2 regions of the Micromonospora sp. B9E7 genome follow, and region 2 is predicted to be linked to the other one. Evidence: riboswitches for the same ligand, from Rfam matches in the RefSeq annotation. Region 2 holds a riboswitch; the other holds the start of a gene.

Region 1 (5,561 bases), on a different contig from region 2:
TGCGGTCAGATGGAACCACCGGCGCGTCCACCGCCGGCGGCGATCAAGGGGGTACGCCGTGCAGGCGCTCGTCATGATCGTGGTGCTGGGCGCCACCGTCCTGATCGGCACCACGCTCGGCGGACGGTACCGGGTGGCCCCGCCGGTCCTGCTCATCGCGTTCGGGGTGCTGCTCGGCCTGACGCCTCCGCTGTCCGAGGTGACCCTGGAACCCGACCTGGTGCTGCTGATCTTCCTACCGGCGATCCTGTACCGGGAGAGCCTCACCATCAGTCTGCGCGAGATCCGGGCCAACCTTCCGGTGATCGGGTCGCTCGCCGTGGTGCTGGTGGTGCTCACGATGGTCATGGTGTCGTTCACCGCGCAGGCGTTCGGGGTGAACCCCGCCGCCGCCTGGGTGCTCGGCGCGGTCCTCGCCCCGACCGACGCCGCAGCGGTCACCGGGCTCGCGAAACGGCTGCCCCGAAAGCTGCTCACCACCCTGCACGCCGAGAGTCTGATCAACGACGGCACCGCCCTGGTGGTCTTCGCGGTGACCGTGGGTCTGCTCACCCAGAGCGCGGAGCCGGGCGCGCTGGGCATCGGTGAGGAGTTCGTCGGCGCCAGCGTCGGCGGCGTGTTGGCCGGTGTGCTGGTCGGGGCGGCCGTGGTGCTGGTCCGCAAACGGCTCGACGACCCGCTTCGGGAGGGCGCGCTGAGCGTGCTCACGCCGTTCGCCGCGTTCCTGCTGGCCGACGCGGTGCATGCCAGCGGTGTGCTGGCGGTGGTGGTCGCCGGGCTGGTGCTGTCCTATGCCGGTCCACGGGTGATCCGCGCCCGGTCGCGGGTCCTGGCGTACGCGTTCTGGGACCTGTCCACGTTCCTGATCAACGGTGGGCTGTTCGTCCTTCTCGGCACGCAGATACCCCGCGCGGTGCGGGGCATCACCAGCACCTCGCCCGAGCGGGCTCTGGTGATCGTGCTGGTGGTCACGCTGGTCGTGATCGGCACCCGCCTGCTTTTCATCTACCTCACCGCGCGGTTGGCGCGGCTGCGGCGCCGCCGGATGGTGGACGACGGCGGCGGAGGTCCCTCCAACTGGCGGGTGGGGACCGTCGCGGGCTGGTCCGGTTTCCGGGGCGCGGTGTCGCTGGCCGCCGCGCTGGCTGTCCCGACCGTGACGGTCGACGGTCGACCGGTGGTCGAGCGCGACCTGATCATCTTCGTCGCCGCGCTGGTGATCGTGCTGATCATGCTGCTCCAGGGCACCACCCTGCCGTTGGTCGTGCGCTGGGCGGGGCTGGTCGGCGACCCGGAACGCGTCCACGAGGCCCGGAATGCCCGGCGGCGGGCCACCGAGGCGGGCCTGGCCGCCCTGCCCCAGGTCGCCGCCGAGATCGGCGCCGGGGAGGAACAGGTCCGTCGGCTGCAAGCCGAGTACCAGAGGCACCTGGCGGACGTCGACGAGAGCGGGGGGAGCACCGCCGAGGAACGCCGGGTGGAACGCCAACTGCGCCTGAAGGTCCTCGCCCACAAACGTCGGGAGGTCACCCGCCTGCGCGACAACCGGGAGATCGACGACCTGGTGCTGCAGGAACTCCAGGCCGCCCTGGACAACGAGGAGATCCGGCTGCTGGGGCGCGGACCGAACGAGTGAGCGTCAGCGGCTTCCGGTCGCAGCGACTCAGAGCACCTGGTCGAGGAACCGGCGCAGCCGAGGATGCTCGGCCCGTTCGAAGACCGCCTCGGGCGGGCCGGCCTCCAGCACCACGCCCCGGTCCATGAAGGCGACGGTGTCGGCGACCTGCCGGGCGAAGCCCATCTCGTGGGTGACCACCACCATGGTCATGCCCGCGGCGGACAGGTCGGCCATCACCCCGAGCACGCCCTTGACCAGCTCCGGATCGAGTGCCGAGGTGGCCTCGTCGAAGAGCATCACCTCGGGCCGCAGCGCCAGCGCCCGGGCGATCGCCACCCGCTGCTGCTGACCGCCGGAGAGCTGCGCCGGTCGTGCGTCGGCCTTGGCGGCCAACCCCACCAGGTCCAGTTGGGCCCGGGCGACGGCCTCCGCCTCGTCCTCGCCGAGTTTGCGGAGCCGGCGCAGCGCGAGCGTGACGTTGCGCAGCACGCTCATGTGCGGGAAGAGGTTGAACTGCTGGAAGACCATTCCGACCCGCTGCCGCAGGCCGTCCGGGTCGTCGCCCAGCACGCTGCGCCCGTCCAACAGCACGTCGCCACGGTCCGGCTCGATCAGCCGGTTGATGGTGCGCAGGAGGGTGGACTTGCCGGACCCGGACGGGCCGATCACGCAGGCCGTCGCGCCCCGCGGCACCGTGAGGTCGACGCCGCGCAGCACCCGGTTCGGCCCGAAGGCGAGGTGCACGTCGCGTACGTCGAGGCTGACCGAGGTGGCGGTGGTGGTGGTCATCGACGGTCTCCCTGGATCGTGGCGGGCAACGGCAGTTCGTCGTCCTCGTCGTCCGGTGCGGTGGCTGGCCGGCCGTGGCGCAGCCGCCTGTCGATCCAGTTCACGACGTGCGTCAGCGGAACGGTCAGCGCCAGGTAGAAGAGTCCGGCCAGGAGCAGCGCGGACTCGTTGCCGGTGGTGGCCGCGTAGTCCTGCCCGATCCGGAACAGCTCCCGCTGGCTGGCCACCAGGCCGAGGAAGTAGACCAGGCTGGAGTCCTTGATCAGCGCGATGAGCTGGTTGACCCAGGCCGGCAGGACCCGCCGGATGCCCTGCGGAATGATCACCAGCCGCATCGCGTCGCTCCAGGAGAAGCCGAGCGCACGTGCGCCCTCCAACTGGGCGGCCTCCACCGACTGGATGCCGGAGCGGAAGATCTCCCCGATGTACGCGGCGGCGATCAGCGACAGCGCCAGGATCCCCAACGGGTAGGGGTCCGGTCCCCATACCTGCATGCCCAGCGGGGCCAGCCCGACGCCGATCAACAGGATCGTCGCCGCGGCCGGCAGCCCCCGGAACACGTCGGTGTAGACCCGTGCCGGCCAGCGCAACCACCGGCTGCGGGAGATCCCGGCGACGGCCAGCAGCAGCCCCAGCACCGAGCCGAGCAGGGCGGCGGAGACCGCCAGGATCAGCGTGTTCGGCAACCCGACGGTCAACATCTCGGGCAGCGCCTCGCCCATCGCGTCCCAGTCGAAGAACGTCTCCCACAGGGTGCTCAACGGATCCATCGGTCGCCTCTCCTACCGTCCTGCTCGCTCGTCACCGGGTACTCAGGAGGCGGACGACGCGGACGGCGCCGCCGACACCGGCACCGTGCCGCTGCCCGGCTTGAAGTCCGCCGGGACCGGCCGGCCCGGGTAGTACTGGGCCTGCAACCGGCTCCAGGTGCCGTCCGCGATGACCTCGTCGAGGCCCTTGTTCAGCGCCTCGCGCAGCTTGTCGCCGCCCTTGGCGACGGCGTACGCGGTCGGCGCCGGGCTGAGCTGCTTGGCCGCCACGGTGATCTTGCCGTTGCTGTCGGCGGCCGACTTCTCGCCGATCTCGGCCGGGGCGATCCACGCGTCGGCGGTGCCGGCCTTGAGCTGGTTGATCGCGCCGTTGTAGTCCGGCACCCGCACCGGGTCGAGCTGCTTGCCGGTGGCGTAGTCGTCCTGCACGGTGCCCTGCACCACCACGACCCGCTTGCCGGCGAGCTGGTCGAAGCCGGTGATCGGGGAGCCGGCCGGGACGTCCAGGCCGAAGTAGCCGAAGTCGTAGCCGTTGCCGAAGTCGACGGTCTTCTTCCGTGCCTCGGTGATCGTGATCGAGGAGCTGCCGACGTCGAACTTGTGGTTGTTGACCTGGGAGAGCAGCGCGGAGAAGTCGGTGCCGACGAACTCGACCTTGAGGCCGAGCTTGCCGGCCACGGCGGTCAGCAGGTCGTTGTCGAAGCCGGTGAACTTGCCGTCCTTGAGGTACACGTTCGGCGGGGCGTCGGTCAGCGTGCCGGCCCGCAGCACCCCCGGCTGCGCCAGGCCGTACGGGTTGGCGGTGGCGTCGGAGGAGCTGTCGTCGCCGCAGGCGGTGAGCGCGGTGGCGGCCAGGATGGTGGCCGCGCCCAGGGCGGTGGCACGGGTCAGGGCAGGAAGAAGTCGCACGGGTGTCTCCGAAAAGGTCGTGTCCCGGCACGCACGGGTGTGCGTCGCCGACGGCGCGCCCGATGGGCGTACCGGAGAGGGAGAGGGTTCGGGAGGAGCGCTGCGCTAGTGCGTGGTGCCGCGACGACACGCGGCGCTGCACATTCGCATCATGTCCACGTGCCGTCGCCGGGTCAGTGCCGGCGAGGGCCAACCGGCGCGGACATCCGCGACGTCTGTCGGTGGGGTGGTGCTGAGGATGCGCATGGTTCTCCCGGGTCTGTGCTGACCTGGGTGCCAGGCCACGCTTGCACCGACGTCCCGTCGGTGCCTGGTCTTCACCCGGGGCACCCCACCGCGGAGGAGGGTTGCCGGCCAGCGAGCCGGGGCTTCGCGCTGGCACTCATGACCTGCGCCGAGGCTAGCAGCAGGCACGGGTGGATCGTCCAGTCGTTATGACCACGCTCACCGTGCGCGACGAGCTGCCCGCTCGCAGGTCAGCCGGCGTGCACGTGCGGTCGACGGTGCGGGTCGGGCTCGTGGCGGCGCAGGATCTCCCGGGTCACCGAGGCGATGGCGCCCTGCCCGAACGCCAGGTAGCGCAGGATGTTGCGGCCGGGGCTGCCCTCGCTCCACTCGAAGTAGATGTGTGGGCGCCGACTGCTGCGGTCGCGGATCTCCAGCAGCAGGGCGGCGAGCGCGCTGGGCACCGACGAACTGGCCAGGCTGAGTACCGGGAAGCGGCCGTCGACCACGCTGCCGCGGACCAGCAGCTCGGTCTCGAAGTCGGACGGGTCGGTGACCTGGACCTCGACGAAGATGACGTCGCTGTCGTCGGGGAAGTCGTTGTCCGCCATGGTCTGCGCCAGCTTGGCGCGGTACTCCGCCTCGTCCCGGCGGTCGGGCTCGTGCGCGACGAGGCGGATCCGCCGTCCGGCGCGTTCGTCGACCATCCGGGCCGCGACCGGGTCCAGCTCGACGTGGTCGACGCGCAGCTCGTAGGCCCGGGACAACCGGGACAGCACCGACACCAGGATGATCCCGCCGATGAAACACGTCGCGATCTTGACCCCGTCGGGGCGTTCCACCACGTTCGCCAGGGTGGTGTAGACGAAGATCACCGCGATGGTTCCGAACGCGACGACGCGGCCGCGCTGCCGGCGCCGCACCGCCGCGAGCGTCACCGCGGTCGCCGCCGACGTGATCAACACCAGAACCCCGGTGGCGTACGCGCCACCCTGCGCGTCCACGCTGGCCTCGAAGACGACCGTGATCAGGAACGCCACCGCGGTGAACACCAGCACCAGCGGCCGGACCGCCCGCGCCCAGGTCGGTGCCATGCCGTAGCGGGGCAGGTAGCGGGGTACGAGGTTGAGCAGCCCGGCCATCGCCGATGCCCCCGCGAACCAGAGGATCCCGATGGTGGACAGGTCGTAGACGGTGCCGAACACCTCCCCGAGATGGGCGTGCGCCAGGTAGGCCAGCGCCCGACCGTT
Region 2 (5,561 bases):
CGGCGGGGCCGGGCGCGTCGGCACCGGCGTGGACGGGTCGGCCTTCTTCCAGGCGCTGACGCCGATCCGGCCGGTGTTGCCGAGGTCGACCGGCCCGTCCGGGTCGACCTCGGCGGCCGGCTGCCCGGCAGCCGGCGCGACCGTCAGGTACTTCCCGTTCGTCGCGACCACCGTCGAGTCGGTGACGAGGTTGCGCCAGAGCACCACGGCGGTGGCCCGCTCGGCGGGGGCGAGGGTGACCGGCCGGGGTGGCTGGTCGAAGCCCGAGGTGATCTCCTTGGCGCCGTTGACCACGCGCAGCATGATCGGCTCGCGCTGCTCGTCGAACACGTGCAGGATCGGGTACCCGTCGAGCTGGTAGGGACGGTCGCCGCAGTTGACCAGCTCCAGGCCGAGGGCGCGTAGGCCCATCGCGGCGTCCCCGCCGGTGGACCGGATCCGAACCCCGGAAGCCGGGCAGGACGGCAGCGCGTCGACACTCACCGACGGGCTCGGTGCGATCGGCTGCCGACGTGGACCGTCCCCGCCCTGGCCCCGATGGTCGCCGGGAGTGCAGGCGCTGAGCGCGAGAGGCACCGCGACCGCTGCGCTGATCCGTCGCCATGCCGGGCTGTTGCGGGAGATCATCAAGCGATCCTCACCCACGCGGGCGTTCCGCCACCGCCCGGCCCCCGGATCTCCTCGGCCCAGCCCCTCGGCCGACCTGGCGTCCGCCGGTCGAGGCCTGTAGAGCTGCCCCATATTCGGGGCGGCCCGCCCGCCCGCCCGTCGCGCCGCGCCGTGCCGTGCCGCGCCGCGCCGCGCGATCGTGCTCGATCCCGGATCCAGTGGCGTCGGGCGGGCTGGGACACCACTACTTCCACGTTCGAGCGTGACCTTGGCGGGAGAGGGCTGTCGAAGCTGGCGCCCGTGAGGCTGCGCGGCAGACCATACCCACAGTATGGGAGCGTGCCCATGGCGCGTGATTCTGCCGTTTTTTGGATGCCTTCCCAGGTCACGGACCCGGAGATGCGGCTCGGGCATCGAGAGTGCTCGACGCGGCCTGGTCGACACCGGTACATTCCGACCGGGGACTTTCCCATTAACAAGGAATTTATAAACTTCGATAGTTTCATGCCTCACATTGAAGAGATCCGTTTCCTTCGATGGAGGTTTCCATGAACGTCTCTCGGCTCGGCGGGCCGACCCTGTCCCTGTTCCGCATCGTGATCGGCCTGCTGTTCACGTTGCATGGTCTGACCTCGGTCTTCGGGTTGTTCGGCGGCAACCCGATGACCGGCCAGGCGATACCGGTCGGCACCTGGCCAGGCTGGTGGGCCGCGCTGATCCAGCTGGTCTGCGGCGCCCTGGTGTTGGTCGGGCTGTTCACCCGACCCGCCGCGATCCTCGCGTCCGGCTCGATGGCGTACGCCTACTTCGTCGTGCACCAGCCGGATGATCTGCTGCCGCTGCACAACGGGGGCGAGCTGTCGGCCCTCTTCTGCTGGTCGTTCCTGCTGGTCGCCGCGCTCGGGTCCGGCCCATGGGCGCTCGACGCGCTGCTCTTCCGACGTCGCGCCGTCGCTCCGGCGTCCCCGGTGGCCGAGTCCAGCCCGGTGTCCGTCTGACCGCACCCGTGGCGCGCGTCGCCGGAGCTCGACGAGGTGGTTCCGGCGACGCGCGCGTGGGGGAACGGTCCGTCCGGTGATGCCGTGAACGATTCAGCTCGAAAGGATGTGCGGGAGACGTCGGCCCCCGCCGGGCGGGCGCGTCGGCGGTCAGGCCGGTGGGCGGGAGGTGAGGACCGCGTCCAGGAGGCCGGGGTAGAGCCGGTTCAGCTCGTCGCGGCGGAGCCGCACCAGGCGGCTGGTGCCGGCGGCGCGGGTGCGGGTCAGGCCGGCTTCGCGCAGCACCTTCAGGTGGTGGCTGCGAGTCGCCTTGGAGACGCCGAAGTCGAAGCTTCCGCAGGCGGCCTCGCCGCCCTCGGCGAGCGCCCGGACGATCTGTAGCCGCACGTCGTCGGCGAGTGCGGCCAGCACGGCGGTGACCGGTACGGCGGTCAGGTCGGGTTCGTGCGGCTCCATGTGACCAGTGTAACCGTTGTTCGACAAAGGTCGAACAAGCTCCTAGGGTCGGTGTCGTTGGTTCGACGATACTCGAACATTGGAGCTGACGATGCGATCCCGCGCCGCCGCCTACCCGCTGCTCGCCGTGCTCGGTTGGGGCGTGATGTTCCCGGTCCTGGCCAGCGCGCTGACCCGGGTCGACCCACTCAACCTGACCACCGCCCGCTACCTGCTCGCCGCCGTCGTCCTGGTCGCCATCCTCCTGCTCCGCGAGGGTGCCGACGCGCTGCGGCCCGGTGCCCGAGCGGTCGAGGTGATGGTGCTCGGTGTGGTCGGCTTCGCCGGCTTCAACGTGCTCACCAACCTGGCGCTCGAACACGCCGCTCCGCAGCAGGTGGCGCTCTTCGTGGCCACCACCCCGGTGATCACCCAGCTGGTCCGTTGGGTCCGTGACGGCGTACGCCCGAAGCCGCTCCTGCTGGGCCTCTCCCTCGTGGCGCTCCTCGGCGTCGGCCTGGTGATCACGCGCGGAAGCCTGGCCGGACTCGGTCAGTTCGGTCTCGGCGGTCTGATGATGATCGGCGCGGTGCTCGGTTGGGGCATCTACACGCACGGCGCCAGCCGATTCGGTGCGTGGTCGCCACTGCGCTTCACCACGCTGACCGCGCTCGCCGGCACGGCCGCCATGCTGGCCGCGAGCATCGGCGCGGACGCCGTCGGCTGGCAGCACGCGCCGGCCGCCGCCGACCTCGTGGCGGTCACCCCACAGTTGACGTACGCCGTGATCGTGGGAGCTGTCATCGCGGTCCTGGCCTGGAACACCGGAGTGCAGCGACTCGGGGCCGCCAACGCCGCGCTGTTCATGAACCTGGTCCCGGTGACCACGTTCGCGGTGCAGATCGCCCGCGGCTACCGCCCGGAGCCCGTCGAACTGGTCGGCGCCGCCGTCACCATCGCCGCGCTGGTCGCCGCGAACCTGGCCAACCGCCCCCGGACCAGGGCCTCGTCGCTGCCCCGCGCGACCGCGGTCACCGACCCGATCGCGGTGACCGACCACGCGGCGGTGAGCGCCCGCTGACCCACTGGCTGGGATCGGCGGTAGCTAGGGCGGACAGCGTTGTCCTAGACTCGGCGGCACAACTGCATACCTCATCCAGAGGGGCTGAGGGATACGGCCCGACGACGCCCCGGCAACCACCCCGCGCGCTCACCGCTGAGCGACCCGCGGGGCAGGTGCCAATTCCGTCCCCGCCGCACCGTGCGATGCGGGGAAAGATGAGAGGACTCTCGACATGACGTCGACGCTCGCCGCCTCCGGCATCGACACCTCCGCCAGCCCCGCCCGCGCCCTGGTCTGCCGTGCCTGTTCGGCGCGCTACCCGCTCGCCGCGCAGCACGCCTGTTACGAGTGTTTCGGCCCGCTGGAGGTCGACTACGACACGGCCGCCCTGGCGACGGTCACCCGGGAGCAGATCGAGGCCGGGCCGAAGAACATCTGGCGGTACGCGGCACTGCTCCCCGCCGGTCAGGACCCGGCCACCCGGGTCACCCTCGACCCGGGGCTGACCCCGCTGGTGGCGGCCCCGCACCTCGCCGCCGAGCTGGGCATCACCGCGCCGCTCTGGGTCAAGGACGACAGCGCCAACCCCACCCACTCGTTCAAGGACCGGGTCGTCTCGGTGGCGCTCACCGCAGCCAGGGCGCTCGGCTTCACCCGGTTCGCCTGCGCGTCGACCGGTAACCTGGCCAACTCGGTGGCCGCCCACGCCGCCCGCGCCGGGGTGCCCTCGGTGGTCTTCATCCCCAGCGACCTGGAGCAGGGCAAGGTCATCACCACCGCCGTCTACGGCGGTGAGCTGGTCGCCATCGACGGCTCGTACGACGATGTCAACCGGCTCTGCGGCGAGCTGGTGGAGACCGACGAATTCGAGGACACCGCTTTCGTCAACGTGAACGTCCGGCCGTACTACGCGGAGGGCTCCAAGACCCTCGGCTACGAGGTGGCCGAGCAACTCGGCTGGCGGATCCCGGCCCAGGTGGTCATCCCGATGGCCAGTGGCGAGCTGCTCACCAAGATTGACAAGGCGTTCTCCGAGCTGGTGGAGATCGGCCTGGTCGAGGCGCCGGCCGGCGGCTGGAAGGTCTTCGGTGCGCAGTCCGCCGGCTGCAACCCGATCGCCACCGCGCTGCACGCCGAGACCGACACGATCATCCCGGTCAAGCCGACCGGGATCGCCAAGTCGCTCAACATCGGCGACCCGGCGGCCGGCCTGTACGCCCTGGAGGCGGTCCGCCGCACCGGCGGCTGGATGGAGTACGTCGACGACGACGAGATCCGTGCGGGCATCCGCGACCTGGCCCGCACCACAGGGGTCTTCGCCGAGACCGCGGGTGGGGTGACAGTGGCGGTGCTGCGCAAGCTTGTCGAGTCCGGCCGGCTCGACCCGACCGCCGAGACCGTCGTGTTCAACACCGGCGAGGGCCTGAAGACCATCGATGCGGTGGCCGGTCAGGTGGGTCCGACCCACCACATCAAGCCCTCGCTGCGCGCCGCCCGCGACGCCGGCCTCCTCGGCTGACCCCGGGGGTCGAGTCGATCAGCGGGTAACTGGGTTTTCGCTGTGAGTGTGGAAAACCCGCCGCTACGGACTTGACGGCAGGAACCGGACGGCGCAAGATGCTCCGTGCGGGAGGGCATTTCGCCGAAGACTTTTGAAGTTCTTGCGACCCAACGCCGGAGGCGTTGTGCGAGTGTCCCTCCCGACCACGTTCGATCAGGCCAGCGAGTAATTCGCTGGCCTGATCGCTTTTCCGGGGTGCACCCTCAGCGGCATGAGCATCACGATCGCGCCGTTCGACGGCGCCGACCGGACGTCGGTCGACGAGGCGTACCGGATCGGGGCGGCGACCAACGACGCCGATCTGTCGGACTTCCCGCCCTTCTGCCGGCGCCGCTTCGACGCGCTGTTCCACACCCCGATGCCCGGCACCCGGTCGCTCTGGGCGCTGGCCCGACTGGACGGCGTACCGGCCGGTTACCTCCAACTGGACCTGCCGCAGCTCGACAACACCGACAACGCCACCGCCGAGCTGCTGGTGCATCCCGAACTGCGGCGCCGAGGGGTGGGTCGGGCCCTGCACGAGTACGGGCTGCGCCTGCTCCGCGAACACGGCCGAAAGCGGGTCGTGGCGATGGCCGTCTCCGCGCTGCCCGGCGGGCCGGCCCGAAGCGTGGCGGGCGACGCGTTCGCCGCCGCGACCGGAGCCCAGCCCGCCCTCGCCGAGGTGCGTCGCCGACTCCACGTCGGCGAGATCGACCGGATCGCCCTGCGGGTGGCGCTCGCCGAGGCCCGACCGCGAGCCGAGGGCTACCACTCGGTCTGCTGGCAGGGGACGACCCCACCGGAGTACGTCGCCGACATCGCCTACCTCGACGGCCGGCTGTTGATGGACGCCCCCATGGGCGACGTGCAGTGGGAGCCGGAGCAGGTGGACGCCGAGCGCATCCGCGGCAAC

What was found. Region 2 has a riboswitch for S-adenosylmethionine ahead of thrC (threonine synthase). Riboswitches for the same ligand answer to the same signal wherever they lie in the genome.
Region 1: it holds a riboswitch for S-adenosylmethionine, as region 2 does, so the genes downstream of both, ABGB10_RS22880 (ABC transporter substrate-binding protein) here and thrC (threonine synthase) in region 2, are expected to answer to the same signal.

Annotation. Positions count from the first base shown of each region.
Region 1 is NZ_JBDPLX010000015.1:112,148-117,708, reverse strand. Features, by position in the region: gene ABGB10_RS22895 (Na+/H+ antiporter) at 59-1,636, shown strand; gene ABGB10_RS22890 (amino acid ABC transporter ATP-binding protein) at 1,664-2,407, opposite strand; gene ABGB10_RS22885 (amino acid ABC transporter permease) at 2,404-3,177, opposite strand; gene ABGB10_RS22880 (ABC transporter substrate-binding protein) at 3,220-4,086, opposite strand; SAM riboswitch class IV at 4,365-4,476, opposite strand; gene ABGB10_RS22875 (amino acid transporter) at 4,563-5,561, opposite strand, start outside.
Region 2 is NZ_JBDPLX010000010.1:189,576-195,136, forward strand. Features, by position in the region: gene ABGB10_RS18680 (DUF4232 domain-containing protein) at 1-627, opposite strand, end outside; gene ABGB10_RS18685 (DoxX family protein) at 1,158-1,607, shown strand; gene ABGB10_RS18690 (helix-turn-helix transcriptional regulator) at 1,758-2,063, opposite strand; gene ABGB10_RS18695 (DMT family transporter) at 2,155-3,123, shown strand; SAM riboswitch class I at 3,192-3,327, shown strand; gene thrC (threonine synthase) at 3,338-4,624, shown strand; gene ABGB10_RS18705 (GNAT family N-acetyltransferase) at 4,878-5,561, shown strand, end outside.